4 regions of the Bradyrhizobium sp. SZCCHNR1093 genome follow, and region 3 is predicted to be linked to each of the others. Evidence: predicted binding sites of a transcription regulator. Region 3 holds the regulator's gene; each other region holds the start of a gene.
The links. Region 3 encodes PhoB, which activates phosphate uptake and scavenging genes when phosphate is short. Its sites were predicted from a motif close to TGTCATNNANCTGTCAT; they were not measured.
Positions count from the first base shown of each region.

Region 1 (7,727 bases), on a different contig from region 3:
GCAAGGGCTTTGCCGTCGTCGCCTCGGAGGTGAAGGCGCTCGCCAACCAGACGGCGAAGGCGACCGAGGAGATTTCGGCACAGGTCGCGGCGATGCAGACCTCGACCCAGGATGCGGTCACCGCCATCAGCGGCATCACCCAGACCATCGCGCAGATGAGCGAGATCACCAATTCGATCTCGACCTCGATCGCGCAGCAGGGCGACGCGACGCGCGAGATCGCCCGCAACATCCAGTCCGTCGCTGCAGGCTCCAACGAGATCAGCGCCCATATCGGCGGCGTCACCAAGGCGGCGGAAGCGACCGGCATGGCTGCCTCCGAAGTGCTGTCGAGCGCGCGCGAGCTCGACAGCCAGTCGGGCCTGCTGCAGCAGGCCGTCGATGGCTTCATGGCGAAGGTGCGAACGGCCTGATCAGGTCAGGGCGCGCCGTTGATCCGGGGCTCTCGGATCAACGGCGGCCGTCAAGTCGTAGGCGTGCCAGCCGTCACTTGGCTTTGAGGAAGTCGCCGACCTCCAGCAGCACGAACTCGTTGTCGTCGGCCTTGTTGGGATCCCGGCTGGACGAGAACGGCAGGTTGTTGTCGTTGCCGACGATGATGTGGGTGTCGTCGACGCGGTCGACATTCTCGATCGTGAAGAACGGGAAGGCGAGCACGCCGTCGTTGAGCGGCTTGCGCGCCTTTTTGTCCGGATCCTTGATCTTCATCAGGTCGATAGAGGCGATCTTGCGGACCGGCTTGCCGACGTTGGCGTCGGACAGCTCGATCTTGTAGACGCGCTTGAACTTGGCGAGATCGGGAAAGCAGTTGCCGCCGCGCGTGCCCTGCGGGCAGGCCTTGTCGCTGGTGCCCTCGCCATTGTCGCGCTCGATGATCAGACCCTGGGTCGGATCGATCATGTTGAAATCGCCGATGGCGTTGCCGTTCTGCTCGAACACATACTGCCAGTAGCGGCCGGTGAACTTCTCCGCGGCGACGTCGAATTCGAGGATGCGCGAGGCTTCCTTGCCGTCGACCTTCTCCCAGTCCTTCTTGTCGGTGTCCCACAGCGGACCTTCGAGCAGGCCATAGATGAACTTGCTGTCCACCGACGACGCAAAGCCTTCATATCCCTTCGAGCGCCGCAGGTTGACGTTGGTATAGGTGGCGCCGGGCGCGGCCGGCGACTGCACCGCCCAGTGGTCGGGCGAGCGCACCGGCTTGCCGTCCGCGATCGTTTCAAACACGGCAAGCACCTTGCCGGTCCTGTCGGCCTTGATGACGTAGGGACCGAATTCGTCGCCGATCCAGAGATTGTCGCCGATGATCTGGAAGCCCTCGGTATCGAAATCGGCGCCGGTCAGGTAGCGCTTGGAAGTGTCCTCGTGCACGATGCGGAAGGGCACCTTCTTGTCGGGATCATGCAGGAAGATCGTCTCGAGCCGCTCGACCTTGCCGCTGGTCCAGTCGATCTTGTGGTGGTTCAGATAGAGCATCGAGTCGGGCGAGTTGTAGCGCGAGCCCATGCCGTTGTCGGTGAGGACCCAGAACGTGCCGTCGGCCATCTTCTTGATGCCGGAGTGGCCCTGGAGAGGTTGTCCCTTGAACGGGAGCGACACCCCGGTCGGACGCTCATAGGACTTGCCCATCACGCTGCCGATCGCGTCGATGCGCTTGCCGGTGGTGTATTTGCCGGAGGTCTTGAGATCGTTCGGGGCATCGGCCGGCGCCTCGACGAAGGACTCGGCCGGCATCACGGCATGGCCGGAGAGCGTCGCCGGGAATTCGCCTTCGCCCTGGGCGAATGCGGAGCCGGCGCTGAGGACCATCGCGGCCACGGTGGTAAGAAGATATCGATGCATGAAAAGCCTCCTGGGAGCTTGAACACGCGCCGTTCTGAACAGGAGGCCTGACGCGCCGCTGACATTTCGATGACAGCCGGATGATGCAGGCCGGTCGTCATGAGGCGTCTTGCCGCACGCTCATTGGTCGGGTTGGTGACCGGCCCGCGTCTGCGGGATCGGGACCCGCGAGGCGACGATCACGCCGGCGATGACCAGCGTGTAGCCCGCGAGATGGAACGGCTTGAGCTCCTCTCCAAGCAGCAGGATCGCCAGCACCGAGCCGAACAATGGCACGAGGTGCAGGAATGGCGCGGCGCGGTTCGGTCCGATCAGGCTGATGCCGCGATTGAAGAACAAATAGGCCAGCGTCGAGGCGAAGACGACGACGTAGCCGAGCGTCGCGATCGACAGCAGGTCGGGCGCGAGCACGAACCCGGACGAATATTCCCAGACCGCCAGCGGCAGCAGCAGAACGGCACCGAGGGCCGTGCAGGACGAGATCAGCGACAGTTGGTGCACCGCCGGCCGCCGCGTCATGGCGGCGGAGTAGAGTCCGAACACCAGCAAGGCGCCGGCGAACATCAGGTCACCGCGGTTGAACTGGATGCCCGCGAGCGCGCCGAGATCGCCGCGCGTCAGGATCACCAGCACGCCGCTCAGCGACATCGCGATGCCTGCGAACTGGGCCAGGCTCAGCCGAACGCCGAACAGCAACAGCGACCACAGCGCCACGAACAGCGGCGTCGACGATTGAATCAGCAGCCCGTTGAGCGCCTGGGTGTATTGCATGGCCCAATAGGACAGCGCGTTGTTGATCGCGAACCCGGTCAGCGCCAGCAGCAGTAGAAGCGGCCAATGCGCGAGCAGCGTTCGCCGGTCGCGCGCCAGGTGCGCGCGTGCGAACGGCCACAGCATCAGGAAGGTCCCGATCCAGCGGATGCACGAAAGCGTCAGGGGCGGCACGTGTCCGGCGACGTAGCGCGCGAGCACGATGTTGCCGGCCCAGAACAGCGAAGCCAGCGTGAGCAGCACATAGGGCTGGTTGTTGAGCCAGGCGAGCGGCGATGATGGCTTGATGTCGTCGACGGACAAGGGAGGCGGGTCGCTCTGACGCGGAAGCGCGCAAGGTGGGCCAAATCGCGGCGCAGCGCAATGCGCTGCCGGGGATTGGTGCCATGCAGGAGCCGTCGCCCGGGAGCAGTGCCTCACGTCGCTTGTTTTCGCGACGCCACGAACACGCCGGCCAGCACGAGGACGAAGCCGATCACGTGAAAGATCTGCGGCTGCTCGCCGAGGAACACGAAGGCCATGATCGAGCCGAACACCGGGACCACGTGAAAGAACGGCGCGGCGCGATTGGCGCCGATCAGGAGCACGCCGCGATTGAAGCAGAGATAGGCGATCGTCGAAGGAAAGATCGCGACGTAGAGCAGCGACAACAGGTTCTGCGCGTCGAGCGCCATGACCGGTCGCGCGTTGAGTTCCCAGATCAGCAGCGGAATGAGGCTGGCTGCGCCGCAACCGAAGGTGAAGGCGACCATCGACAGGCCGTGGATCTGCGGCCGCTTGATCGTCAGCACCGAGTAGAAGCCGAACACCGCCATCGCGAGGAGGAAGATCAGATCCCCTCTGTTGAAGCTGATGTCGGCCAGCGCGGTGGGGTGACCGCGCGTCAGGATGAGCAGCACGCCCACGAGCGACAGCACGATGCCGATGGCCTGCGCCAGGGTCAGGTGCACGCGCAACAGCAGCATCGACCAAATTGCCACGATCAGCGGACCAGCCGACTGCAGCAGCAGGGTGTTGAGTGCCTGCGTATATTCGAGCGACCAGTATTGCAGCGTGTTGAAGGCGCCGATGCCCGTCACGGACAACGCGATCATGATGCCGAGCCGCGACCGGATCGCGGGCCAGTCCTGGCGCAGTTGTTTCCAGGCGAGCGGCAGGATCAGCAGGAAGGCGAGCGACCAGCGCAGGAACGACAATGTCACCGGCGGGATGTGGCCGGCGGCAAGCCGCCCGACGATCGAGTTGCCGGCCCAGCACAGCGCCGTGATGCTGAGCAGCACATAGGGCTGGTTGGCGATCCAGGCGCGCGCGGGCGCGGCGGACGCGGTGGGATCGGCGGCGGACATGCGGCGGTGTTGGCCTGGTTCGATGCGCCGCGGCGCGCGGCCGGGATGTCCGGCCGCCGTTCCTCCCGGCGCTTTCGACAGACACCAATTGCAGATGCCTATCAAGAGGGCAGATGCATCGCGACCATGCAGCGATGGCCGTCGTCAAGATCGCGCACGAGCGTGTCCCTGGTGCGGTCTCCGCGGTCCGGATCGCACCGCGAGCGATTTGAGGCCCTCCGCACTGACCAGATAGGCGACGACGAGGGCGGCGATGGCAGCCAAGACGGTGAGGGGCGGTGCAACGAAGCCGAACCATGCGCCGGCCGGTGTGAAGGGCACGACCAGTGCGACGGCGAGCGCGGTGAGCGACGACGCCGTCAGCATCGGATCCGCCCGGTTGCTCCATGGCCGCCCATTGGTCCGGATGATGAAGATGACGAGAATCTGGGTTGCCATCGATTCGAGGAACCATGCGGTGCGGAATTCATCGGGCGTCGCATGGAACAAATACAGCAGCGCGCCGAAGGTGAGAAAGTCGAACAGGGACGACAGGGGCCCCATGATCGCGGCAAAGCGCATGAGCCGCTTCATGTCCCAGCGCTGCGGCCGCGCGGTCGCCTGCCGGCTCACGCGGTCGAACGGAATGCCGAGCTCGGAGAGATCGTAGAGCAGATTGTTGAGCAGGATCTGCGTCGGCAGCATCGGCAGGAACGGAAGCACCATCGATGCGGCGGCCATCGACAGCATGTTGCCGACGTTCGAGCTCGCACCCATTCGGACATACTTCAGGATGTTGGCGAAGGTGCGTCGGCCTTCTTCGACGCCGTTGGCGACGACGTCGAGATCAGAGGCGAGCAGGATGATGTCGGCGGCCGATTGGGCGACGCCGGTGGCGCCTTCGACGGACAGGCCGATGTCGGCGGCCTTCAGCGCCGGCGCATCGTTGATGCCGTCCCCGAGGAAGCCAACGATCTCGCCGGAGGCCTGCAGCGCCTTGACGATGCGCGATTTCTGATCGGGCGCCAGACGGCCGAACGCATCGGCTGAGTGCACCTGCACCGCGAGCGCGTCGTCGCTGAGCTCGGCGATGTCGCTGCCGGACAGCACGCGATCCGCCTTCAGCCCGACCAGGCCGGCCAGCCGCTTGACCACGACGGGATCGTCGCCGGAGAGGATCTTCAGCGCGATGCCGGCGCGGGCAAGCTGCGCGATCGCAGCCGCCGCGGTCGGCTTGGGCGGATCGGCGAACGCGCACAGCCCTTCGAAGATCAGTTCCTGCTCGTCGTCGGTTTCGATCTCGCGCGGCGCGCCGTTCCACGGCCGTGACGCGATCGCGACCGTGCGCAAGCCCTCGCGTGCGAGCGCGTGAACGCGCTCGTACATCTCGGTGCGGCCGTTGTCGTCGAGCGGCGCGAACGTGCCGCCATGCCGCTGCTGCGTGCACAACTCGATCACCGCCTCAGGCGCGCCCTTCACGATCAGGATCCGATCCTGGCCGCGGATCGCCAGCACCGAGCCGAGCCGGCGCGAGAAGTCGAAGGTCTGCTGGCCGCCCAAGGACCATCCCTCGGCCGCATGATTGGCGCCTGCGACGAGCGCGCAATCGAGCGAGCCGCGATCACCGCCGAGTGCGGCCGCGATCGCGCCGAGCTCCGCAGCTCGCGGATGGTCGGTGCCGTCGGGCGCGACGCTGCGGGCGAGCGTGATCTCCGCGGATGTCAGCGTTCCCGTCTTGTCGGTGCACAGCACCGACATCGCGCCGAGATCATGAATCGCCGCGAGCCGCTTCACGATCACCTTGCGCTTGGCCATGCGCAGCGCGCCGCGCGACAGTGTCACCGTCGTGATCATCGGCAGCAGCTCGGGCGTCAATCCGACCGCGAGCGCGACCGAGAACAACAGCGAGTCGAGCACATCGCGTCCGAATACGACGCGAACCGTGAGCACGATCACGACCAGGGCCAGCGTAAGCCGCGCGATGACGAGGCCGAATTCATGCAGGTCGCGCTCGAACGGCGTGCGCGCCTGCCCCTCGGCGAGCGCCGCGGCGGCCGCGCCGAACATCGTGTTCGGTCCAGTGTTGACGACGATGGCGACGGCCTCGCCGGTCTGCGCCACCGAGCCGCGGAATAGCGCATTCGACGTGTCGTTCTCAACGGCCGGAATGCCGGCCTGTTTCGTCACGGGATAGGGCTCTCCCGTGAGCGCCGCCTCGCCGGCGGTGAACGCCTTGCTTTCGATGACCAGCGCATCGGCAGGAACGATGTCGCCCGCGCGTACGCGCAGGATGTCTCCGGGAACGACCGCCTCGACGTCGATCTGACGATAGGCGCCATCCCGCTTGACCTCGGCCTTCAAGGCGACGGAGCGGCGGAGCTCCTCGGCCGCCTTGACGGCATGTCCCTCCTGAACCGTGTCGAGGCCGATCGACAGCGTCAGGATGAGAACGATGATGGCGCCGCCGATCACGTCTCCCGTCACCATCGAGATGATGCCCGCCACCAGCAGGATCAGCGACAGCGGCTCGAGTAGGCGGCGGAGCACGGCGCGCAATGGACCCACGACGTGCGAGGGCGCATCGGCGTTGTGGCCGTAGCGTTGCAGCCGCTGCTCGGCGTCGGCCGCGCCGAGACCGTTCAGGTCGCAGCCGAGCGTCGCGCCCGCCTGTGCGGGCGACAGGCGCCAAAATTGGTGCGGGCCGGAGGTCGTCTCAGTGCTCACGCGGGCCTGTCCAAGTTGGTGGATGAATAGTCGTGGTCATCATGGTTGATTTGCATGAAGCTCTCCGGGCGGCGGTTGACCTAGCGCAACATCCCGCTGCCGTGATGGCCTCGGTTGCCGCAATGCGCCGCATCGCCGCCGTGCTGATCGTCTCGGTGATCCAGCGCTCCAAGGAGATCGGGATCCTGCGTGCGATGGGCACCTCGCGCGGACAGATTTTGCGTGTGTTTCTGCTGCAGGCGGACTGCTCGGCTTCGTCGGCTCGCTGGTCGATCGCGGCTTCCCGGGCCCCGAGATCGAGGCGCAGGCGTCGGAGCTGCTCGACCAGGTCGGGCTGGCGAAATTCGCCGACCATCTCGCGAGCAACATGTCGGGCGGCCAGCAGCAGCGCGTCGCAGTGGCGCGGGCGCTGGCGATGAACCCCGATCTGGTGCTGGCGGACGAGCCGACCGGCAACCTCGACACCAAGTCGGCCGAGGCGGTCTTTGGCCTGATGCGCGAGGTCAGCCAAGAGGTCGGCACGAGCTTCCTGCTCGTCACCCACAACCTTGATCTGGCCCGGCGCTGCGATCGCATCATCGAGGTTGTCGACGGCCGCATCCAGAGCTGAGAGCGCGCCGCTTCGATCGTAGATTCGCCGCCGTTCGGGTGCTCAATGGAACCGCCCAGGTCGATGCGCCGCCAGAAGCGTACGGCCGGGTCGCCCGATCCGCAGCCGGGGCGGCATGAAATTTTGGGGCTTATCAAAGGCTTGGTGGCGCTCTTGTGTGCTCCGAAGGCCCGTTCTCGCTTGCCTAGCCCGGCGGCTTCCTTTATCCGGTGGGTCGCCTCGCAAGCGAGCGGTCCCGGCCGCGATTTGGGCTGGGCGCATGGTTGGCCAGGCTGGCCCCTCATCGGAAGCGATTTCGTCCGAACCGATCGTGCTGTTTTGGATCTTGGCAGAGGAAAGAGCTGCGAATGGCTAACGTGGTCGTCGTCGGCGCCCAATGGGGTGACGAGGGGAAGGGCAAGATCGTCGACTGGCTGTCGGAGCAGGCCGACATCGTCGTGCGCTTCCAGGGCGGC
Region 1 is NZ_JAUHJJ010000001.1:128,771-136,497, reverse strand. It holds gene QX070_RS00675 (methyl-accepting chemotaxis protein) at 1-413, shown strand, start outside; gene QX070_RS00670 (esterase-like activity of phytase family protein) at 487-1,842, opposite strand; gene QX070_RS00665 (DMT family transporter) at 1,963-2,916, opposite strand; gene QX070_RS00660 (DMT family transporter) at 3,030-3,959, opposite strand; gene mgtA (magnesium-translocating P-type ATPase) at 4,104-6,662, opposite strand; partial or broken gene QX070_RS00650 (FtsX-like permease family protein) at 6,791-6,930, shown strand; partial or broken gene QX070_RS00645 (ABC transporter ATP-binding protein) at 6,928-7,272, shown strand; gene QX070_RS00640 (adenylosuccinate synthase) at 7,620-7,727, shown strand, end outside.
Region 1: QX070_RS00670 (esterase-like activity of phytase family protein) is a predicted target of PhoB. The motif match lies at 1,912-1,928, and genes of this name have one in related genera.

Region 2 (7,727 bases), on a different contig from region 3:
CGACGCCATCGTCGACGTGCCGAACTCGGGCGTGGCGCTCGCCGTCAACAACGTCGTCAAGGAAAAGAACGGCGTCTACATCAATTCGGGCGCTGCGACCTCGGATCTCACCAACGCGCAGTGCTCGCCCAACACGGTGCACTGGACCTACGACACCTACATGCTGGCGCACACCACCGGCCAGGCGCTGGTCAAGGCGGGCGGCTCGACCTGGTTCTTCCTGACGGCGGACTACGCCTTCGGCGCCGCGCTGGAGCGCGATACCACGGCGGTCGTCACCGCCAATGGCGGCAAGGTGATCGGCGGCGTCAAGCATCCGCTCAACACCTCCGACTTCTCGTCCTTCCTGCTGCAGGCCCAGTCGTCGAACGCCAAGGTCATCGGCCTCGCCAATGCCGGCGGCGATACCACCAATACGATCAAGCAGGCGGCCGAGTTCGGCATCAATAAGGGCGGCCAGAAGCTTGCCGCGCTGTTGCTGTTCCTGACCGACGTCAAGTCGATCGGGCTCGACATCGCGCAGGGCCTCAACTTCACCGAGACTTTCTACTGGGACATGAACGACCAGACCCGCGCCTTCTCCGAGCGGTTCGCCAAGCGGATGAAGAACGGCGCGCCGCCGACCATGGTCCAGGCCGGCGTCTATGCCGGTCTCGCGCATTACTTCAAGGCGCTGGACGCGCTGGGCGAGAACCCGCACGACGGCACCAAGATCGTCGACAAGATGAAGTCGATCCCGACCGAGGATACGCTGTTCGGCAAGGGCGAGATCCAGCCCAACGGCCGCACCATCCACACCGCCTATCTGTTCGAGGTCAAGAAGCCCTCGGAGTCCAAGGGCCCGTGGGATCTCTACAAGCTGGTCGGCTCGGTACCGGGCGACCAGGCCTTCACGCCGCTCGACAAGAGCGCGTGCGCCTTGTTGAAGAAATGAACCGCTGTGGCTCCGGCGGCTGACGTCGCCGGGGCCGCCATCTTCTGGGAAACGCCGAGAGAAAACAGAACAAGACGATGCAGGCCCTCTACGCACAGCTCCTGGTCGGACTGATCAACGGCTCGTTCTACGCGCTGCTCAGTCTCGGGCTTGCCGTCATCTTCGGCATGCTCAACATCATCAATTTCGCCCATGGCGCGCTCTACATGATGGGCGCGTTCTGCGCCTATTTCCTGCTCAACCTCGGCGGCATCAATTACTGGTGGGCGCTGCTGCTGGCGCCGATCATCGTCGGCGTCTTCGGCATGATCCTCGAGCGCACCATGCTGCAATGGATCGCCGGGCTCGACCATCTCTACGGACTGCTTCTGACGTTCGGACTGGCGCTGATCATCCAGGGCGTGTTCCAGAACTTCTTCGGCTCGTCCGGCCTGCCTTATGCGATCCCGGATCAGCTCCGTGGCGGCATGAATCTCGGCTTCATGTATCTGCCGGTCTATCGCGGCTGGGTCGTCATATTCTCCCTGGTCGTCTGTCTGGCGACCTGGTTCCTGATCGAGCGGACCCGGCTCGGCGCCTACCTGCGCGCCGCCACCGAGAATCCGACATTGGTGCGGGCGTTCGGCATCAACGTGCCGCGCATGATCACGCTGACCTACGGCCTCGGCGTCGGGCTCGCGGCCCTCGCCGGCGTGCTGTCGGCGCCGATCAACCAGGTGCGGCCCCTGATGGGCGAGCACATCATCATCGTGGTGTTCGCGGTGGTCGTGATCGGCGGCATGGGCTCGATCATGGGCTCGATCATCACCGGCTTCCTGCTCGGTGTGATCGAGGGACTGACCAAATATTTCTATCCCGAGGCTTCCAACACCGTGGTCTTCGTTCTGATGGTCCTGGTGCTGCTGGTGAAGCCGACGGGTCTGACCGGACGGGCGGCCTGACATGACATCCATCACCGACACGACCCTGCCGATCACCCCGCGCGCGATGCGCGACGAGATGATCGTGTTCGTCATCATGGCGGCGCTGCTGGCGATCGTACCGTGGACCGGGCTGTACCCGTTCTTCGTCATGCAGGCGCTGTGCTTCGCGCTGCTCGCCTGCGCCTTCAACCTCTTGATCGGCTATGGCGGCCTGCTGTCGTTCGGCCACGCGATGTTCCTGGGAACGGCCGGCTACTGCAGCGCCCACGCGCTGAAGGTGTGGGGGCTGCCGCCCGAGCTCGGCATCCTCACAGGCGTCGCCGGATCGTTCGTCCTGTCGGTGATCACCGGCTACATCTCGATCCGCCGCCAGGGCATCTATTTCGCGATGATCACGCTGGCGCTGTCGCAGCTGCTGTACTTCATCTATCTGCAGGCGCCGTTCACCCATGGCGAGGACGGCATCCAGGGCATTCCGCAGGGGCGGATGTTCGGCATCCTCGACCTGTCCAGGCCGACGGTGCTCTATTACGTCGTGCTGGTCGGCTTCCTCGCCGGTTTCCTGCTGATCTTCCGCACCATCAACTCGCCGTTCGGCGAAGTGCTGAAATCGATCCGTGAGAACGAGCAGCGGGCGATCTCGCTGGGTTACAAGACCGACCATTACAAGCTGCTCGCCTTCATTCTGTCCGGGACGCTGGCCGGCTTGGCTGGCGCGTTGAAGGTGTTCGTCGCCCAGAACGCCTCGCTGACCGACGTCGAGGTGGCGATGTCGGGGCAGATCGTGCTCATGACCCTGGTCGGAGGGCTCGGCACCGTATTCGGCCCCGTCGTCGGCGCGTTCGTGATCGTCGGCATGCAGCAATATCTGTCCGGCTTCGGCCAGTGGGTGACGGTGATCCAGGGCGTGATCTTCGTCGCCTGCGTGCTCACCTTCCGCCGCGGCGTGGTCGGCGAAATCGCCCATCTGTTCAAACGATCCCTTTAAGCCGTTGATCTGAAAAGAGATCGTCGAAAGGGCAGAAAGCGGTGGATGAACCGGCCACCGCTTCTGCTGGTGCGCGATCCGGAGTATGACAGTTCTGTGACGGGCCGGCCCTGGCCCGTTTCGGAATGGATGGATCTCGTCCCATGCTGCACTGGTTTCGCGCCGTCCTCCCGCGGGAGGAGCGGTTTTTCGATTTGTTCGCCCGCCACAACAAGGTGGTGATTCAGGGCGCCCATGCGCTGCAGGACATGTTGCAGGGCGGTGACGACATCCTCGCCCACTGCCAGCGCGTCAGCCAGTTCGAGAACGAGGCCGACAACATCACCCGCGAAGTGCTGACCGCGGTCCGCCGCACCTTCATCACCCCGTTCGACCGCGGCGACATCAAGAACCTGATCACCTCGATGGACGATGCCATCGACCAGATGCAGCAGACCGCCAAGGCCGTGGTGCTGTTCGAGGTCAAAGAGTTCGAGCCGACCATGCGCGAGATGGGCACCTTGCTGGTCGATTGCGCCAATCTGATCGGCCGCGCGCTGCCGTTGCTGCAGGCGATCGGCCAGAACGTGCCGATGATCACCGCGATCACCGAGGAGATGACCAAGCTCGAGGGCCGGGTCGACGACCTCCACGACATCGGGCTGAAGGAGCTGTTCCTCAAGCACCGCAAGGCCAATACTATGGACTTCATCGTCGGCGCCGAGATCTACGACCATCTGGAGAAGGTCGCCGACCGCTTCGACGACGTCGCCAACGAGATCAATTCGATCATGATCGAACAGGTCTAGGGTAGGGCCGCGCCGTGGACGCTCAACTCGGCCTTCCGATCCTGGTCGGCCTCATCGCCGTTGCGCTCGCCTTCGATTTCCTGAACGGCCTGCACGACGCCGCCAACTCGATCGCGACCATCGTTTCGACCCGCGTGCTCCGGCCGCAATATGCGGTGTTCTGGGCCGCATTCTTTAATTTCGTCGCGTTCGCGGTGTTCGGCCTCCACGTCGCGCAGACCATCGGTACAGGGATCATCGATCCCGCCATCGTCGACGCCCAGGTGATCTTCGCGGCCCTGGTCGGCGCCATCGTCTGGAACCTCGTCACCTGGGCGGCCGGCATTCCCTCGTCGAGCTCACACGCGCTGATCGGCGGCCTGGTCGGGGCAGGGGTCGCCAAGGCCGGCATCTCGGCCGCCGTCTGGAGCGGCCTGTCGAAGACCGTGCTCGCGATCGTGCTGTCGCCGCTGGTCGGGCTGGTGTTGGCGATGGTCCTGGTCGCGATCGTGTCCTGGGCCTCGGTGCGCTCGACGCCGTTCGCGGTCGACCGCGCCTTCCGCATCCTGCAATTCGCCTCGGCCTCGCTGTATTCGCTCGGCCATGGCGGCAACGACGCGCAGAAGACGATGGGCATCATCGCCGTGCTGCTGTATTCGCAGGGCCATCTCGGCAACGAGTTCACGGTGCCGTTCTGGGTCGTGCTGTCGTGCCAGGCGGCGATGGCGCTGGGCACCCTGATGGGCGGCTGGCGCATCGTCCGCACCATGGGCCTGCGCATCACCAAGCTGAACCCGATGCAGGGTTTCTGCGCCGAGACCGGCGGCGCGATCACGCTGTTCCTGGCGACCTTCCTCGGCGTGCCCGTCTCGACCACCCACACCATCACCGGGGCCATCGTCGGCGTCGGCGCCGCCCGCCGTGCCTCCGCGGTGCGCTGGAACGTGGCCGGATCGATCGTCTATGCCTGGGTCTTCACGATTCCGGCCTCGGCGATCGTCGCGGCGCTGACGTTCTGGCTGGTGTCGGTGCTCCGGCACTGATCCGGATCGGCCCGGCCGGGCTCAACTCGCCGGTTGGAGTTGCGGTGCAAAACGCCTATATGGAGGGCGCGCGGCGGCCGAGATCCCGCGCCTTTCCCGTAAATCGCCCGCTCTCTGGCCTGAAACGACGCCTGCCGCCTCATGTCCGATACTGCCGTCACGACCGAACAGCCCGCCCGCACCGCCTTGTCCGACGAGGTGGCGCGCCGGCGCACCTTTGCCATCATCTCGCATCCGGACGCCGGCAAGACGACGCTGACGGAAAAGTTGCTGCTGTTCGGTGGCGCCATCAATCTCGCGGGCCAGGTCAAGGCCAAGGGCGAGCGCCGCAACACCCGCTCGGACTGGATGAAGATCGAGCGCGAGCGCGGCATCTCCGTCGTCACCTCGGTCATGACCTTCGAGTTCGAGGGGCTGGTCTTCAACCTCCTGGACACGCCGGGCCACGAGGACTTTTCCGAGGACACCTACCGCACGCTGACCGCGGTCGACTCCGCGGTGATGGTGATCGACGCCGCCAAGGGCATCGAGGCGCGCACGCGAAAACTGTTCGAGGTCTGCCGCCTGCGCGACATCCCGATCATCACCTTCATCAACAAGATGGACCGCGAGAGCCGCGACACCTTCGATCTGCTGGACGAGATCGAGAAGACGCTGGCGCTCGACACCACGCCGATGACCTGGCCCGTGGGCCGCGGCCGCGACTTCATCGGCACCTATGACATCCGCGACGGCGGCGTGCGCCTGCTCGAAGGCGGCGGTGCCAAGACCGGCGCCGCGCAGCAGATCGCGATTTCGGAGCTCGGCAAGTTCAACGCCAATCTCGACATGAGCCAGATCACCGACGAGCTCGAGCTGGTCAAGGAAGCTTGCAAGCCGTTCGACCTGGAGGCATTCCGCGAGGGCCATCTGACCCCGGTCTATTTCGGCAGCGCCTTGCGCAATTTCGGCGTCGGCGACCTCCTGGAGGGCCTCGGCCGCTACGCGCCGTCGCCGCGCGCGCAGGAGTCGAACCTGCGCAAGGTCGATGCCGCCGAGCCGCGCATGAGCGCGTTCGTGTTCAAGATCCAGGCGAACATGGACCCGAACCACCGCGACCGCATCGCGTTCGCGCGGCTGTGCTCGGGCAAGCTCAACCGCGGCATGAAGGCGAAGCTGGTACGCACCGGCAAGACCATGCCGCTGTCGAGCCCGCAATTCTTCTTCGCCCAGGACCGCTCGGTCGCGGACGAAGCCTTTGCGGGTGACGTCGTCGGCATTCCCAACCATGGCTCGCTTCGCATCGGCGACACCCTGACCGAGGGCGAGGACCTGACCTTCGTCGGCGTGCCGAGCTTCGCGCCGGAAATCGTCCGTCGCGTCCGCCTCACCGACGCGATGAAGGCGAAGAAGCTGAAGGAAGCCTTGCAGCAGATGTCGGAGGAGGGCGTCGTGCAGGTGTTCCGTCCGCGCGACGGCGCGCCGGCGCTGGTCGGCGTGGTCGGCCCGCTGCAGCTCGACGTGCTCAAGGCGCGGCTCGATGCCGAGTATTCGCTGCCCGTCGAATTCGAGATCTCCGAGTTCTCGCTGGCACGCTGGATCTCCTGCGACGACAAGAAGAAGCTGGAGGCGTTCATCGCGTCCAACAATTCCGGCGTCGCCGACGACGTCGACGGCGATCCGGTGTTCCTGGCCAAGAACGAGTTCTATCTCGGCTACACCAAGGAGCGCGCCGAAGGCATCGTGTTCTCCAACGTCAAGGACGTGAAGAAGAAGGCGTAGCCGCCCGACACTCTCTCGTCATTCCGGGGCATCGCGCAGCGATGAGTCCGCAATCCATTTCGCCTCTTGTTCCGCCGCCCGATGGAATCTCGGCTCGCCCTGCGGGCGCCAGGAATGACGAAAAGACATGCGCTCCCTCACCGCGAGCCTCGCCGTTGCTGTGGGATGATACCCGGTAACGCCGCGCGCTTTTCGTCAGGTCATCGGCGCGCTAGTCTTCCTCTCATCAACAGGCGAGGGAGATGGACATGCCGGCGGGATCGATTGGCCGTCTTATGCGGCGGCAGATGATTGCACTGTTCGCTGTGTGTGGACTTGCGTCGGCGACGATCGCAACGGCTGATGCGGCCGAGGTCGTCGCGCTCGGCGCCAGCAACACCTACGGCAAGGGCGTCAATCGCGGCGAGGACTTTCCGGCCCAGCTCGAGGCCATGCTCCACGGCAAGGGCGTTCGGGTCAGCGTCGCCAACGCCGGCATCAACGGTGATACCACCGCCGGGATGCTGTCCCGCTTCGACAGCGCGGTCGATGGATCAACCCGCGTGCTGGTGCTGCAGCCCGGCGGCAACGACGCCCGCAAAGGGGTCGGCGACCAGCGCGCCAGCGGCATCAGCGCCATGTTGGCCAAGGCCGCGCAGCGCCGGATCAAGGTCGTGATGGTCGAGAACGGCATGTTCCGTGGCCTGCCGCATCAGGTCGATGGCCAGCACCTCACGCCGGACGGCTATCGCATGCTGGCCGCAGCCCTGTTGCCGCGGGTGTTGAGCGGCTTGCGGAAGTAGCTCGCCGCGAGGTCGCGAAGCGCGCCGCGCCGGCCTGCGGTCTCACAGCTCGATGATCCCCCGCCTTGCCGCATGCGCGACCGCATCGGTGCGGCCGGTGGCGTCGAGCTTGTCGAGCAGCGAGCCGACGTGGAATTTGGCGGTGTGCACGGAGATGCCGAGGCTGCGCGCGATCTCCTTGTTGGAGCAACCCTCGGCCATCAGCGCCAGCACGTCGCGCTCGCGCGCGGTGAGCTGAAAATCATCGGTCGCGGCGCCGTCGATCCTGTCGTCGCCGCTGCGAGCCTCATCACTGCCACGCAACGGCGCGACGGCGACGTCGGCGCTCTCGCCGGGCGCGACCAGCGTCAGGCCCGTGACATTGCCGAGCAGCGCCGCCAGCCGGTCGGCCAGTTCGGCATCGTCGACCGCGATCGCGATCCTGATCGGCGCGCGCGCCTCCTCGCTCACGCCGGCCTCTCGCCGATGGTCAGGGCGAACTGCACCGGCTCGCCGGCACGCAGCGCTGCGACCTCGACGACGGCGCCGA
Region 2 is NZ_JAUHJJ010000007.1:201,450-209,176, forward strand. It holds gene QX070_RS22770 (ABC transporter substrate-binding protein) at 1-934, shown strand, start outside; gene QX070_RS22775 (branched-chain amino acid ABC transporter permease) at 1,012-1,875, shown strand; gene QX070_RS22780 (branched-chain amino acid ABC transporter permease) at 1,877-2,845, shown strand; gene QX070_RS22785 (DUF47 domain-containing protein) at 2,989-3,633, shown strand; gene QX070_RS22790 (anion permease) at 3,648-4,655, shown strand; gene QX070_RS22795 (peptide chain release factor 3) at 4,797-6,416, shown strand; gene QX070_RS22800 (GDSL-type esterase/lipase family protein) at 6,665-7,198, shown strand; gene QX070_RS22805 (response regulator transcription factor) at 7,241-7,648, opposite strand; gene QX070_RS22810 (S1C family serine protease) at 7,645-7,727, opposite strand, start outside.
Region 2: QX070_RS22785 (DUF47 domain-containing protein) is a predicted target of PhoB. The motif match lies at 2,931-2,947, and genes of this name have one in related genera.

Region 3 (7,727 bases):
CCTGATCCTGCTCGGCCTGCTGCTGTTCGTGCTCACCTTCTTCGTGCTGGCGAGCGCGCGGCTGATGCTCATGCGGCTCGAAGCCAAGGCGGGAAAATAAGCCATGTCCAGCGCTGATACGCTTACACTCGATGCGCCGGTCAATCCGATCTATGCGCGCCGGCGCCGCAGGGACATCGTGATCCGCGGCCTCTGCGTCGCCGCCGCGATGTTCGGCGTCACCTGGCTGGCGCTGATCCTGTTCACGCTGTTCTATAACGGACTCGCCGGCCTCAGCCTGCAGGTTTTTGCCGCCGACACGCCGCCACCCGGCTCCAGCGAAGGCGGCCTGCGCAACGCCATCGTCGGCTCCTTGATCATGACGATCATCGGCGTCGGCATCGGCGCGCCGCTCGGCCTGTTCGCCGGCACCTATCTCGCCGAATACGGCCGCAACGACCGCCTGACCTCGGTGATCCGCTTCATCAACGACATCCTGCTGTCGGCGCCCTCGATCATCATCGGCCTGTTCATCTATGGTGCGGTCGTGGTGCCGATGGGCGGCTTCTCGGCACTCGCGGGTTCCCTTGCATTGGCGGTCATCGTGATCCCGGTGGTGCTGCGCACCACCGAGGACATGCTGCTGCTCGTGCCCAACCCGCTGCGCGAGGCGGCGTCTGCGCTCGGCCTGCCGCGCTCGCTGGTGATCCGCCGCATCGCCTATCGGGCGGCGCGCTCGGGCCTCATCACCGGCGTGCTGCTTGCCACCGCCCGCGTCGCCGGCGAGACCGCGCCTCTGCTGTTCACCGCGCTGTCGAACCAGTTCTGGAGCCTCAACCTTTCCAGGACGATGGCGAACCTGCCCGTCACCATCAACAATTTCGTCCAGAGCCCTTATGCCTACTGGAAGCAACTGGCCTGGAGCGGAGCCCTTCTCATCACTCTGGCCGTGCTCGCCCTGAACATCGGTGCACGCATTCTTGGCGCCGAGAGGAACACCAAATGACCGAACTGTCCGTCTCCGTCAGTCAGCCCAATCACGCTCTTCACGGCAAGGCGCTTCCGGATGCGCCGGCCAAGGTGACCGCGCGCAACCTCAACTTCTACTACGGCGACCATCACGCGCTGAAGAACATCAACCTGTCGCTGGGCACCAACCGCGTCACCGCGTTCATCGGCCCGTCCGGCTGCGGCAAGTCCACGCTGCTGCGCATCTTCAACCGGATGTACGATCTCTATCCGGGCCAGCGGGCGACCGGGCAGCTGATGCTCGACAACACCAACATCCTCGATCCCAAGCTCGATCTGAATCTGCTGCGCGCCCGGGTCGGCATGGTGTTCCAGAAGCCGACGCCGTTCCCGATGACGATCTACGAAAACATCGCCTTCGGCATCCGCCTCTATGAGAAGATCTCGAAGTCGGAGATGGACGACCGGGTCGAGAAGGCGCTGCGCGGCGGCGCGTTGTGGAACGAGGTCAAGGACAAGCTCAACGCCTCGGGCCTGTCGCTGTCCGGCGGCCAGCAGCAGCGGCTGTGCATCGCGCGCACCGTGGCGGTCCGGCCGGAGGTGATCTTGTTCGACGAGCCGTGCTCGGCGCTCGATCCGATCTCGACCGCCAAGGTCGAGGAGCTGATCCAGGAGCTGGCCGAAAACTATACGATCGCCATCGTGACGCATAACATGCAGCAGGCGGCGCGCGTCTCCGACAAGACCGCCTTCATGTATCTCGGCGAGCTGATCGAGTTCGACGACACCAGCAAGATCTTCACTTCGCCGAGTGATCGGCGGACCCAGGATTACATCACCGGCCGGTTCGGCTGACGCCGACGACATTGCCTTCAGGAGATCATCATGGCCAGTGAACATACCGCCAAGGCGTTCGACAGCGATCTGCAGGACCTGACCCGTCTGGTATCGGAGATGGGCGGCCTCGCGGAGCGGCTGATCGTCGATTCCGTCGATGCGCTGGTGCGGCGCGACATCGCGCTCGGCCAGAAGGTGGTCGCCACCGACGCCGAGGTCGACAAGCTGCAGCGCATCATCGAGGAGCGCGCCGTGCTCACGATCGCCCGTCGCCAGCCGATGGCGGTCGACCTGCGCGAGATCGTCGGCGCGATGCGCGTGGCGACCGATCTGGAGCGCATCGGCGACCTCGCCAAGAACATCGGCAAGCGCGTCGCGGCGCTGGAGAGCGACTTCCATCCGCTGAAGCTGATCCGCGGCCTCGAGCACATGACCGATCTGGTGCAGTCGCAGGTCAAGACGGTGCTGGACGCCTATGCCGCGCATGACCTGCCGGCGGCGATGACGGTGTGGAAGGGCGACGAGGAAGTCGACGCCATCTGCACCTCGCTGTTCCGCGAGCTCCTGACCTACATGATGGAGGATCCGCGCAACATCTCGTTCTGCATCCACCTGATGTTCTGCGCCAAGAACATCGAGCGCATCGGCGATCACGCGACCAACATCGCCGAGACTGTATTCTATATGATCGAAGGCCAGCAGATCATGGACAAGCGCCCGAAGGGCGACATGACGAGCTTCGCGACGACGATTCCCGGTAACTAAGAGAGACGGTTCAGACATGGGCGCCCGAATTCTGGTGGTGGAGGACGAGGAGGCGCTGACGACGCTGCTGCGCTACAACCTCGAGGCCGAAGGCTACGAGGTCGAGACCGTGGCGCGCGGCGACGAGGCCGACACGCGGCTGAAGGAGCGCGTTCCGGATCTCGTCGTGCTCGACTGGATGCTGCCGGGCCTCTCCGGCATCGAGCTGTGCCGCCGCCTGCGCGCGCGGACCGAGACCCGGCAATTGCCGATCATCATGCTGACGGCGCGCGGCGAGGAGAGCGAGCGCGTGCGCGGACTCGCCACCGGCGCCGACGACTACATCGTCAAGCCGTTCTCGGTGCCGGAGCTCCTGGCGCGCGTGAAAGGCCTGCTGCGGCGGGCGAGCCCGGAGCGGCTGGCGACCGTGCTGTCCTATGGCGACATCGAGCTCGACCGCGAGAAACGCCGCGTGGCGCGCTCGGGGCGGCCGATCGATCTCGGCCCGACCGAATACCGCCTGCTCGAATTCTTCCTCGAGCACCCCGGCCGCGTGTTCAGCCGCGAACAGCTGCTCGACAGCGTTTGGGGCCGCGACATCTACATCGACGAGCGCACCGTCGACGTCCATATCGGCCGCCTGCGCAAGCTGCTCAATCCCGGCCGCGAGCAGGACCCGATCCGCACCGTGCGCGGCGCCGGTTATGCGCTCGATGATCGCTTCGCCAAGAGCGAGCAGGTGTAAGGGCGATGGGCGTGAGGATGAAGAAGGTGTGAGGCGCGAGCGGGCCCGATTGAGGAGATCGCGGTCCGCTTTCCGCCACGCCGCCGCCGTCTTGATCGTGTCTGCTTCGTGGCCCGTCACGATGTTTCGGTCCCAGCGGACGCCCTTGATCAAGACCATCATCATATCTCTTGTCATGCTGCTCGGCAGCTTGGCGGGCGCCCCGGCCGCCGAGCTCGAGGACGCGGTCGCGGCGGCAGGCAACGGGCAGCATGCGGCGGCGATGCGACGGCTGCTGCCGCTGGCCGCCAAGGGCGATGCGCGGGCGCAGTTCGACGTCGGCTTCATGCAGGCGTTCGGCTGGGGCGTGCCGCGTAATCCGAGCGAGGCGCTGGCCTGGTACCGCAAGGCCGCCGATCAGGGGCTCGCCGTCGCGCAACATTATCTCGGCATCGCCTACGTCAATGGCGAGGGTGTTGCCTCCAACTACGGCGAAGCCAGTCGCTGGTTCAGCCGCGCCGCGGCGCAGGGCTTCGCCCAGTCGCAATACATGCTCGGCCTGATGCTGCTCGACGGCCGCGGTGTGAAACAGGACGTCGTGCAGGGCTATGCCTGGCTGGTGATGGCGGGCCGTAGTGGCGTGCGATCGGCCGGCCGCGACGTGCAGCGGGTCAGGTTGACCGAGCCGCAGCGCGTCCAGGCCCAGAGCGCCATTGCGTCCTGGCAGCCGAAACCGGAATCGGCGGATGCGGGCATTGCCACTCCGCGTCCGGAGCAATTGCTCGGGCTCGATCGCCACATCGGCGAGGTCGTCGATCCCACCTCCTGGCCGGCGTCGTCGATCGGCGTCGTCACCGTCGCGCAATACTCGAGCGGCGGCTGGTGCACCGGCACCCTGGTGGCGCCGCGCGTCGTGCTCACCGCCGCGCATTGCGTCTTCAACGGCGTGGCGCAGGTCAGCCCCGGCAATGTCCGCTTCCTGGCCGGCATGAACCGTGGCACGCCGGCGGCATCGTCGGTCGCCGACAAGCTGATCGTGGCGCCCGATTTCGTCCCGACCCGGCACGACAGATGGTCGCTCGACCGCTCGCCCGCCGATTGGGCGCTGATCGTGCTGAAGGATGCGCTGCCGTCGAAGCCGGTGGCGGTCAAGGCGCTGACCCGCGAGGAGCTCGCGGCTGCGACCACGGCCGGAACCATCTCCGAGATCGGCTATGGCCAGGAGCGGCGCTATTCGCCGACCGGCCAGCGCAATTGCAGCGCCGGCATGACCGGGGATGCCCGGCTGTTGACAGTGCATTGCCTGGCCAATTTCGGCTATTCGGGCTCGCCGATCCTGGCCGAGGTCGGCGGGGAGCCGGCCGTGGTCGGCATCTTCTCGGCGTTCCACGAGGAGACCCGGCTGATGTTCGCCGCCCCCGCGAGCCAGTTCGAGGCGGTCGTGCGCCGCGAGATCGCGGCGCAGAGTGCCTCGGCGCGGTGAGGGAAGGAGCGAGAGAGACGAGGTCCCGCCGCTGGTCATGATCTGTGCGTGACTGGATAGCGGGTTGCCAAGCGAGAGGGCGGTCCGGGAAGCGCCACCCAGGTTTTCCTGCAGCTTTCGCCTGCAGCGGGGCCTTTACCGAACTGGCCTAGCTCTTGCTATAGTCCGAGTATGACGATTGTTCCAATTGATCATCCTCGGGCCGCGCGGCTGCTGTGGTGGCGGTCGCAGCCCGGCCGCAACGTTGCGCTCGTCGGCGGGCTGGTCGCGGCCAACGCGCTCGCCTGGGCCTGGGCATTCGCGCTCTACGCCGACCGGCCCGCCATCGTCGGCACCGCGATGCTGGCCTGGCTGCTCGGGCTGCGCCATGCGGTCGATGCGGATCACATCGCGGCCATCGACAACGTCGTGCGGAAGCTGGTGCAGGACGGTAACCCTCCGCGCGCCGCCGGCCTCTATTTTGCGCTCGGCCATTCCAGCGTCGTCGTCATCGCCACCATCGTCGTGAGCCTCATCGCCGGCGCCGACCTCCTGGATGAAGAGAGTGCGATCAGGGCGATCGGCGGCGTCATCGGCACGTCGGTATCGGCCGGCTTCCTGCTGCTTATCGCGTTGGCGAACCTCATTCTGTTCGTGAACCTCTGGCGCCGCGCCGCACAGCCGCAGTCCGAGATGGAAACAGCCGGAAACAGCGGACGGGGCATCCTCATCCGCCTGCTGCGCCCCGTGCTCCGCCTGGTGGGACGCGCCTGGCACATGTATCCGCTCGGCTTCCTGTTCGGTCTCGGCTTCGACACCGCGAGCGAGATCGGGCTTCTCAGCCTGTCGGCGACCGAGGCTGCGCGCGGCGCGAGCCTCGCCCATGTGCTGGTATTCCCGGCGCTGTTCGCGGCTGCGATGGCCACCGTCGACACCGCCGACAGCATGCTGATGGTCGGCGCCTATCGCTGGGCGCTGACCGATCCCGCACGCAAGCTGCGCTATAACCTCGTGATCACCGGCGCATCCGTTGCCATCGCGCTGGTGATCGGCAGCTTCGAGGCGTTCACGCTGTTGGCGCCGCGGCTTGGCCTGACGGGGGGATGGGCTGACGTCGCCACCGCGCTGGGCGGCGACGTCGCCAATCTCGGGCTCGTCGCGATCGGCGTGTTCGGACTGATCTGGGCGGTCGCCATGCTGCTCGGTCGCAGTCAGCGCGGTTCCGAGGCGACGCCCGGCGAAGCGCTTGCCAGCGTTCGTGCGGGGGCGCTAAACCCGCCGGCGATACGAAGCGGAACGCATAAGACGGGCTAGGAGCGGGGCCTCATGATGGTCGGCTCGGAGGGAACGATCAGGATGCTGTGGCTGCAGGGCGCGAGCTGCGGCGGCTGCACGATGTCGATCCTGGAAAGCGGCGCGTCCGGCTGGTTCGACGAATTGCGCCAATCCGGCATCGATCTGGTATGGCATCCCTCCGTCAGCGAGCAGACCGGGGACGAGGTGGTGGAGCTGTTGGAGGCGATCCGCGACGGTCGCGAGCGGCTCGATCTGCTGGTGCTCGAAGGCTCGGTGGCGCGCGGACCTGGTCTGACCGGCCGCTTCAACATGCTCGCCGGCACCAACCGCTCGATCTATCACTGGCTGCTCGATCTGGCGCCGCTGGCCGACTACGTCGTTGCCGTCGGCAGCTGCGCCGCCTATGGCGGCATTCCCGCGGCTGGCATCAATCCGACCGATGCGGTCGGACTGCAGTTCGAGGGCAGCGATATCGGCGGCGCGCTTGGCGCGGCCTTCCGCTCGAAACGCGGGCTGCCGGTGATCAACGTCGCAGGCTGTGCGCCGCATCCGGGCTGGATGATGGAGAGCCTGCTGGCGCTTACCTCGGGCGATCTGACGGCAGACGGCCTCGACACAGTCGGCCGTCCGACCTTCATCGCCAACCACCTCGCTCATCACGGCTGCTCACGCAACGAGTTCTACGAGTTCAAGGCGAGTGCGGAAGCGATGTCAGAGCGCGGTTGCCTGATGGAGCATCTCGGCTGCCGCGCAACGCAGGCGGTCGGCGACTGCAATCAGCGCTCGTGGAACGGCGGCGGCTCCTGCACCAAGGGCGGTTATGCCTGCATCGCCTGCACCTCGCCGGGCTTCGAGAGCGCGCAGAACTATCTGGAGACGGCGAAGCTCGCCGGCATCCCCGTCGGCCTTCCCACCGACATGCCGAAAGCCTGGTTCGTCGCGCTCGCAGCGCTGTCGAAATCGGCCACGCCGCGCCGCGTCCGACTCAATGCGACGGCCGATCATGTCGTGGTGCCGCCGGGCCGTTCCGGCGACAAGCGCCGTCCATGACGCGGATCACGGTCGGACCGTTCAATCGTGTCGAAGGCGATCTCGAGGTCAGGCTCGATATCGAGAGCGGCCGCGTCGCGCGGGCGGAGGTGACGGCGCCGCTCTATCGGGGTTTCGAGCAGATCCTTGAGGGCCGGCCGCCGCTCGACGCCCTGGTGATCGCGCCGCGCATCTGCGGCATCTGCTCCGTGTCGCAATCGATCGCGGCCGCCGCGGCGTTGCGCCAGGCCATGGGCATTGCGGCAGCACCAAACGGCATCCTCGCGAGCAACATCGCGCACGCGGCCGAGAACGCGGCGGATCATCTGACGCATTTCTACATCTTCTTCATGCCGGACTTCGCCCGCGATGCTTATGCCTCGCACGCTTGGCATTCGGCCGCGGCCGAACGTTTCGCGGCGACGAAGGGCAGCGCTGCCCGCGATGCGCTGCCGGCGCGCGCGCGACTGCTGGAGATCATGGGCCTGATCGCCGGCAAATGGCCGCACAGTCTCGCCTTCCAGCCAGGCGGGACGACCCGCGCGATCGAGCTCGGCGAGCGCGTGCGGCTCAGCGCGATCGCGGCGTCGTTTCGCGGTTTCCTTGAGCGCGTCCTGTTCGCCGACAAGTTGGAGAACGTGCTCGCCTTGTCGACGCCGGACGAACTCGACCGTTGGCGCGAGGGCC
Region 3 is NZ_JAUHJJ010000002.1:921,391-929,117, forward strand. It holds gene pstC (phosphate ABC transporter permease subunit PstC) at 1-100, shown strand, start outside; gene pstA (phosphate ABC transporter permease PstA) at 104-985, shown strand; gene pstB (phosphate ABC transporter ATP-binding protein PstB) at 982-1,803, shown strand; gene phoU (phosphate signaling complex protein PhoU) at 1,834-2,550, shown strand; gene phoB (phosphate regulon transcriptional regulator PhoB) at 2,567-3,274, shown strand; gene QX070_RS09915 (trypsin-like serine protease) at 3,420-4,736, shown strand; gene QX070_RS09920 (HoxN/HupN/NixA family nickel/cobalt transporter) at 4,908-6,029, shown strand; gene QX070_RS09925 (HupU protein) at 6,045-7,061, shown strand; gene QX070_RS09930 (nickel-dependent hydrogenase large subunit) at 7,058-7,727, shown strand, end outside.

Region 4 (7,727 bases), on a different contig from region 3:
CCTTCGCACCCAGGGCTCGCATTGATTGGGCGGTGTTGAGGACGTCTTCGCCCTCGAGCAGGCCGGAAATTCGGGTCTCGCCGACCGACAATGCTCCCAGGATCAGCGCCCGGTGCGAGATCGACTTGTCGCCGGGCACGCGAATCGTGCCCGAGAGGGGCCCGGAGGCGCGTGATTCCAGGGGAGTCGGGGCGATTGACGTGCTCACGGCAGGATCCTCGTGTTTCGGACGCGGCAGGTATCACAGCCCCCGCCCTCCGTCACGAGCGGTGATTTTCCCGTTGACAGCGCTATTGACAGCGGCGCGGCAACTAGCCAAGTGAGACACCGCTTTTCAGACATTGCCAGGACGCCTGCACGTGGCCAAATCCGAGCTCGGAACCAAACGCATTTGCCCGACGACGGGCAAAAAGTTCTATGACCTCAACAAGAACCCGGTGATCTCGCCCTACACCGGCGAGGTCGTGCCGATCGCGCCGGTGGCTCCGACCCGCGCGATGCGCGGCGAGGCTGCGCGTGCCGCTGCGGCGGCCGACGTGGTCGAGCCCGCCGAGGCCGAGGAGTTGGTGTCGCTCGAGGAGGCCGATGCCGAGGAGAACACCGGCAAGGTCAAGGCCGTCGTGCCGGAGACCGAGGACGACATCGAGATCGACGAGACCCTCGACGACGACGAGGATGATGATTCCACCTTCATCGCCGACGAGGAAGAAGGCGACGAGGACGTGACCGACATCATCGGCGATGTCGGCGGCGACGAAGAATAATCGTCGAAGACACTTGAGATCAGCCGCGAACTGTGGTTCACGGTGCTCCCCGGCGGTCACCCAGACCGCCGGTTCGGTTCAGGGGCCATAGCTCAGCTGGGAGAGCGCTTGCATGGCATGCAAGAGGTCGGCGGTTCGATCCCGCCTGGCTCCACCACGCTTCGCCCTTCGGGCTACGCGTGGCGCAGCCACGACGGAGCCCGAAGGGCGAAGCGTGGTGCCCGGCGAAGCCCCTTGGCGAAGCCGGGCTTTGAGAGGCCCGTCATCTTCTCCAGCTGGTGTTTTCTCGAGTCACGCCTGCCTACGGTTTACGACCTGATTTCGTACGCAGGCAGCCGGGATGACAAACTCCCTTCCCGATTGCAGAATGCCGGCCCGCAATCCTTCGCGGCGAGTGCCTTCGCATGTGGTACGTCTACATCATCCGCAGCCTCGCCTTCCCCGAGCAGGAATATGTCGGCGCGACAGCGGACATCAGACAGCGCCTGAAGGATCACAACGCTGGCCGGTCAGTTCACACGTCCAAGTTCATGCCGTGGATGCTGGTCTGGTATTGCGCCTTTCCGGACAAGCATCGCGCGTTGGCGTTCGAGACCTACCTGAAATCGCATTCTGGGCGGGCATTCTCAAAGAAGCGCCTGCTCGGTCCAGTCTGACCGCTCCTCACCCCTCCACCGCCGCATTCAAATGCTCCCGCAGGCGCACCAGCTTGCCGTGCAGGTCGGCCAGTTCCGCGAGCGAGCAGCCCGTCGCATCCAGGATCGCGGGCGGCACGATCGACCTTGCCTTGTCGCGTAGTCCCGCGCCCTGGGCGGTGAGGGTGACGATCACCTGACGCTCGTCCTCGGCCGATCGTGTCCGCCTGATGAAATGCAGCGCCTCCATCCGCTTCAGCAGCGGCGTCAGCGTGCCGGAATCCAGGAATAGCCGCTCGCCGATCTCCTTCACCGACAGGCCGTCGCGCTCCCACAGCACCAGCATCACCAGATATTGCGGATAGGTGAGGCCGAGACGGTCGAGCAAAGGCTTGTAGACCCGGTTGAAGGCATGGGCGGTCGAATAGACTGCGAAGCAGAGCTGGTTGCCGAGCTGGAGCGGCAGGTCTGCCGCGGACTTCTTTCGCATCGAGGTCACCACAGGTCGATCCTATCGGCATCTTGAGCCCGCACGCCTCGGGTCGACAACGGGCCCGGCGCCCCGATCACGAATTTTCTACCGAACAATTATATTGTTCACAATTCAATTGTGTGCAATATGACGCCACTGAATTCGTCCATCCAACCGGGAGACACCCCATGTCCGTGAACGTGCTCTACAAGACCAGCGCCAAGGCGACCGGCGGCCGCGACGGCGAAGCCGCGACCCTCGACGGCTCGCTCAAGGTCAAGCTCTCCACCCCGAAGGAGCTCGGCGGCGGCGGTGGCGCCGGCAACAATCCGGAGCAGTTGTTCGCGGCCGGCTATGCGGCCTGCTTCATCGGCGCGATGAAGTTTGTCGGCTCGCAGGGCGGCCCGAAGGTTCCCGCCGACACGTCGGTGACCTCGACCGTCGGCATCGGCCCGCGTTCAGAAGGCGGCTTCGGCATCACCGTCGAGCTCGCGGTGTCGCTGCCCGGCCTCGCCAAGGCCGACGCCGAGGCTCTGGTCGCCAAGGCGCACGAGGTGTGCCCCTATTCCAACGCCACGCGCGGAAATGTCGATGTCAAGCTGACCGTCGTCTGAGGCTGAATTCCGCCCTGCGGCAGCGTTTTCCCGCGTCCGCCGCAGGGCAGGCCTCGCGTTTTCGCGACGGCGCCATTCGGCGAGCCGCGTTTGCACCAGCGCCGTAGCAATGCTTAATGGCCGCGAGCTGAAACCAACCTCGCGACATCCGATGACACCCCAATTTGCTCCCGGCGCCATGGCCGGACTGCGCGTGATCGATCTGACGCGCGTGCTCGGCGGGCCCTACTGCACACAGATCCTGGCCGATCACGGCGCCGACGTGATCAAGGTCGAACCGCCGGCCGGCGACGAGGTCCGCGACTGGGGCCCTCCCTTCCACGACGAAGACGCTGCCTATTTCGTCGGGATCAACCGCAACAAGCGTTCGATCGGCCTCGATCTCGCTTCCGAGGGTGGCCGCGTCGTGCTGATGCGGATGCTCGAGACCGCCGACGTGCTGATCGAGAACTTCAAGCCCGGCACCTTGGAGAAGTGGGGCATCGGCAGCGACACGCTGCGCGAGACATTCCCGAAGCTGGTGCACTGCCGCATCTGCGGCTTCGGCGCCGACGGTCCGCGCGGCGGCAATCCCGGCTATGACGCGATCATCCAGGCGATGACCGGCATGATCGCCGCGACCGGCTCCTCGCAGAGCGGACCGATGCGGATCGGCGTGCCGCTGGTCGACATCACCACCGGACTCTATGCCGCGATCGGCATCCTGATGGCGCTGTCGGAACGGCAGCGCTCTGGGCTCGGCCAGTTCCTCGAGGTCACGCTGTATGAGACCGGCCTCGCGATCATGCATCCGCATACCGCAAACTACTTCATGCACGGCAAGCCGCCGTCGCTGACCGGCAACGAGCATCCGAACCTCGTTCCCTACGCGATCTTCCCAACCAAGACGGACGATATCTTCATCGGCGTCGGCAATGACGGCACCTTCCGCAAGCTCGCCAAGGAAATCGGCCGGCCGGAGCTCGGCACCGATCCGCGCTTCGCCCGCAACAAGGATCGCGTCGCCAATCGCGAGGCGCTGCGCGCCGAGCTCGCCGCCGTCTTCAGCCAATTCGAGGCGGAGCCGCTGTGCGACCGGCTGCTCGCGGCCGGCCTGCCGGCGGGACCCGTGCAGAAGATCGACCAGGCGCTGACCAATCCGCACACGATCTACCGCGGCGATGTCATCGAAAAGGACTGGTACAAGGGCGTCGCGTCGCCGATCCGGCTCGAACGCACCAAGCCGACCCTGCGCTCCACGCCGCCGAAGTTCAGCCAGCATGCGCAGGAGGTGCTCAGCGAGTTCGGCTATTCGGAGCACGAGATCCAGGCCCTGCTGTCCCAGGGCACGGTGTGCGCCGAGCGCAAGCGCTGAAGCGCCATCAGCCTGTCGTCTCCCCACGCTAGCGTCGCCTGGGGCATCGCCCCGGCGCCGCGCCGTCTCGCGCAAGTCGCGGCATTCCGCCGCGAAGCCGCGACGAACGCGCTTTCCGCTGACGATCCAACCGGTTATACATTCACAAAACTGTCATCTCGCGCTGCTACGGCCGCGACGCCGATGACGTTCCATGGGAGGTATTTTTTAATGTCACTTCGACAATTCTGGACCGCCGCCGCGGCGGCAGCCACGCTGGTCCTTGGCGCCGCCGCACCCGCGCATGCGGTGACGGAGATTCAGTGGTGGCACGCGATGACCGGCGCCAACAACGACGTCATCGTCAAGCTCGCCAACGATTTCAACGCCTCGCAGACCGACTACAAGGTCGTTCCGACCTACAAGGGCAACTACGCCGACACGATGAATGCCGGCATTGCCGCCTTCCGCGCCGGCAATGCGCCGCATATCATGCAGGTGTTCGAGGTCGGCACCGCCACGATGATGGCCGCCACCGGCGCCGTGAAGCCGGTCTACAAGCTGATGCAGGACGCCAGCGAGAAGTTCGATCCCAAGAGCTACCTGCCGGCCATCACCGGCTACTACTCGACCTCCAAGGGCGAGATGCTGTCGTTCCCCTTCAACTCGTCCTCCACGGTCATGTGGGTCAATCTCGACGAGCTGAAGAAGGTCAACGCCGAGATCCCGAAGACCTGGCCCGAGCTGTTCGAGACCGCCAAGAAGCTGAAGGCGGCCGGCCATCCGACCTGCGGCTTCTCCGGCTCGTGGGTCACCTGGGTCAATCTCGAGCAGCTCTCCGCCTGGCACAACGTGCCGCTCGCCAGCAAGGCGAACGGTCTCGACGGCTTCGACACCGTGCTGGAATTCAACGGTCCGCTGCAGGTGAAGCATCTCGAAAACCTGGTCGAGCTGCAGAAGGACAAGACCTACGACTATGCCGGCCGCACCAACACCGGCGAGGGCCGCTTCACCTCGGGCGAATGCCCGATCTACCTGACCTCGTCGGCGTTCTTCGGCAACGTCAAGGCGCAGGCCAAGTTCGCCTTCACCGCTGCGCCGATGCCCTATTATCCCGACGCCAAGGGCGCACCGCAGAACTCGATCATCGGCGGCGCCTCGCTCTGGGTGATGGGCGGCAAGAGCGCGGACGAATACAAGGGCGTGGCGAAGTTCCTGACCTTCCTCTCGGACACCGATCGTCAGGTCTATATCCACAAGGCCTCGGGCTATCTGCCGATCACCAAGGCTGCCTACGCGAAGGCCAAGGCCGAGGGCTTCTACAAGGATCAGCCCTACCTGGAGACGCCGCTGCTCGAATTGACCAACAAGGAGCCGACGGAGAATTCCCGCGGCCTGCGTCTTGGCAACATGGTGCAACTGCGTGACGTCTGGTCGGAGGAGATCGAGCAGGCTCTGGCCGGCAAGAAGACCGCCAAGCAGGCGCTGGACGCCGCGGTCGAGCGCGGCAACCAGATGCTGCGCCAGTTCGAAAAGACGGCCGTGAAGTGAGGCCAAGAGCCGGCAGGCCACCCGCGGCCTGCCGGCTCGCCGACCGACCATGCAGAAGAACGCCATCTTCCAATCAAAACTGCTGCCGTTCGTGCTGGTCGCTCCCCAGCTCGCGATCGTGCTGATTTTCTTCTATTGGCCCGCGATCCAGGCCGTCATCCAGTCGTTCCTGCTGCAGGACGCGTTCGGCCTGTCCACGAGCTTCGTCTGGTTCGAGAACTACGCCGACCTGCTCAGTCAGCCGGACTATTTTCAAGCCATTCTCCGCACCTTCGGCTTCTCCTTCGCCATCGCGCTCTCGTCGCTCTCGGTCGCGCTGCTGCTCGCGGTCATGGCGGACAAGCCGCTGCGCGGCGTCACGCTGTACCGGACGCTGCTGATCTGGCCCTATGCCGTCGCGCCGCCGGTGGTGGGCGTGCTCTGGATCTTCATGCTGCACCCGTCGCTCGGCGTGATCTCGCGCTATCTGCGCGCGATGGGCATCGACTGGAATCCGCTGCTCGACGGCGACCAGGCGGCGCTGCAGATCATCCTCGCGGCCGCCTGGAAGCAGATCTCCTACAACTTCCTGTTCTTCCTCGCCGGGCTGCAGAGCATCCCCCGCAGCGTGCTCGAGGCCGCCGCGATCGACGGCGCGCGGCCGATGCGGCGGTTCTGGACCGTGACCTTCCCGCTGCTGTCGCCGACCATCTTTTTCCTGCTGGTCATCAACATCGTCTACGCCTTCTTCGAGACGTTCGGCATCATCGACACGATGACCCGTGGCGGCCCGGGCAAGTCCACCGAGACGCTGGTCTACAAGGTCTACACGGACGGCCTGCTCGGCGGCAATCTCGGCTCGTCGGCCGCACAATCCGTCGTTCTGATGGTCATCGTCATCGTGCTGACGGCGATCCAGTTCCGCTTCGTCGAGCGCAAGGTGACCTACTGATGGTCGAGCAAGAAGGCATTCGACGCTACGTCGCGCACGCCATCCTGTGGATCGGAATCGCGATCGTGGCGTTCCCGGTGTATCTCGCGTTCGTCGCCTCGACGCAGGACAATGCGGTCATCGCCAACGGGCAGATGTCGCTGCTGCCGGGCGGGCACTTCCTGTCGACCTACTATCAGACCATCTTCGTCGGCACGAGCGGCTCGACCCGCGAGCCGGTGGCGACCATGCTGCTGAACTCGCTGGTCATGGCGCTGCTGATCGCCGTCGGCAAGATCGCGATCTCGATCATCTCGGCCTATGCGGTCGTCTACTTCCGCTTCCCGTTCCGCATGGCGATCTTCTGGCTGATCTTTATCACCCTCATGCTGCCGGTCGAGGTGCGCATCTATCCGACCTACAAGATCGTCGCCGACCTGCACATGCTCGACAGCTATGCGGGGCTGGCGCTGCCCCTGATCGCCTCGGCCACCGCCACGCTGCTGTTCCGCCAGTTCTTCATGACCGTGCCGGATGAGCTCCTGGAGGCATCCCGCATCGACGGCGCCGGGCCGCTCCGCTTCTTCTGGGACACCCTGCTGCCGCTGTCGCGCACCAACATGGCGGCGCTGTTCGTGATCCTGTTCATCCTCGGCTGGAATCAATATCTCTGGCCGCTGCTGATCACCACGCGCGACGACATGCAGACCATCCAGATCGGCATCCGCAAGATGATCACGACGACCGACGCGCTGACGGAGTGGCCGGTCGTCATGGCGACCGCCGTGCTCGCGATGCTGCCGCCGGTGTTCGTCGTCGTCGTCATGCAGCGCCTGTTCGTCAAGGGGCTGGTGGAGACGGAAAAGTGACGAGGGGGCGAATAGCGAATGGCGAGTGGCGAACAGGGATGTTCGCGCAACGGCTCGCTTCGTCCCCTTCCCTGTTCGCCACTCCCCATTCGCTATTCGCTAGGTAACCCATGGCCAACGTCACACTCCGCAACGTCCGCAAGGTCTATCCCGGCGGCTTCGAAGCCATCAAAGGCGTCGATGTCGATGTCGGCGATGGTCAGTTCTGCGTGCTGGTCGGGCCGTCGGGCTGCGGCAAATCCACCTTGCTGCGGATGGTCGCGGGGCTCGAGACGATCACGTCGGGCGAGATCGACATCGGCGGCCGCATCGTCAATGCCATCGAGCCTGCCGATCGCGACATCGCGATGGTGTTCCAGAACTATGCGCTCTATCCGCACATGACCGTCTATAACAACATGGCCTACGGCCTGCGCAATCGCGGCATGGCGGAGAAGGAGATCAGGACGCGCGTCGAGGACGCCGCGCGCATTCTCGAGCTCGGCTCCATGCTCGAGCGGAAGCCGCGGCAGCTGTCCGGGGGCCAGCGCCAGCGCGTGGCGATGGGCCGCGCCATCGTGCGCCAACCCAAGGTGTTCC
Region 4 is NZ_JAUHJJ010000021.1:22,600-30,326, forward strand. It holds gene aroA (3-phosphoshikimate 1-carboxyvinyltransferase) at 1-208, opposite strand, end outside; gene QX070_RS32590 (TIGR02300 family protein) at 360-764, shown strand; tRNA gene QX070_RS32595 (tRNA-Ala) at 846-921, shown strand; gene QX070_RS32600 (GIY-YIG nuclease family protein) at 1,169-1,420, shown strand; gene QX070_RS32605 (MarR family transcriptional regulator) at 1,428-1,889, opposite strand; gene QX070_RS32610 (organic hydroperoxide resistance protein) at 2,060-2,485, shown strand; gene QX070_RS32615 (CaiB/BaiF CoA-transferase family protein) at 2,637-3,839, shown strand; gene ugpB (sn-glycerol-3-phosphate ABC transporter substrate-binding protein UgpB) at 4,050-5,369, shown strand; gene ugpA (sn-glycerol-3-phosphate ABC transporter permease UgpA) at 5,419-6,300, shown strand; gene ugpE (sn-glycerol-3-phosphate ABC transporter permease UgpE) at 6,300-7,148, shown strand; gene QX070_RS32635 (sn-glycerol-3-phosphate import ATP-binding protein UgpC) at 7,259-7,727, shown strand, end outside.
Region 4: ugpB (sn-glycerol-3-phosphate ABC transporter substrate-binding protein UgpB) is a predicted target of PhoB. The motif match lies at 3,980-3,996, and genes of this name have one in related genera.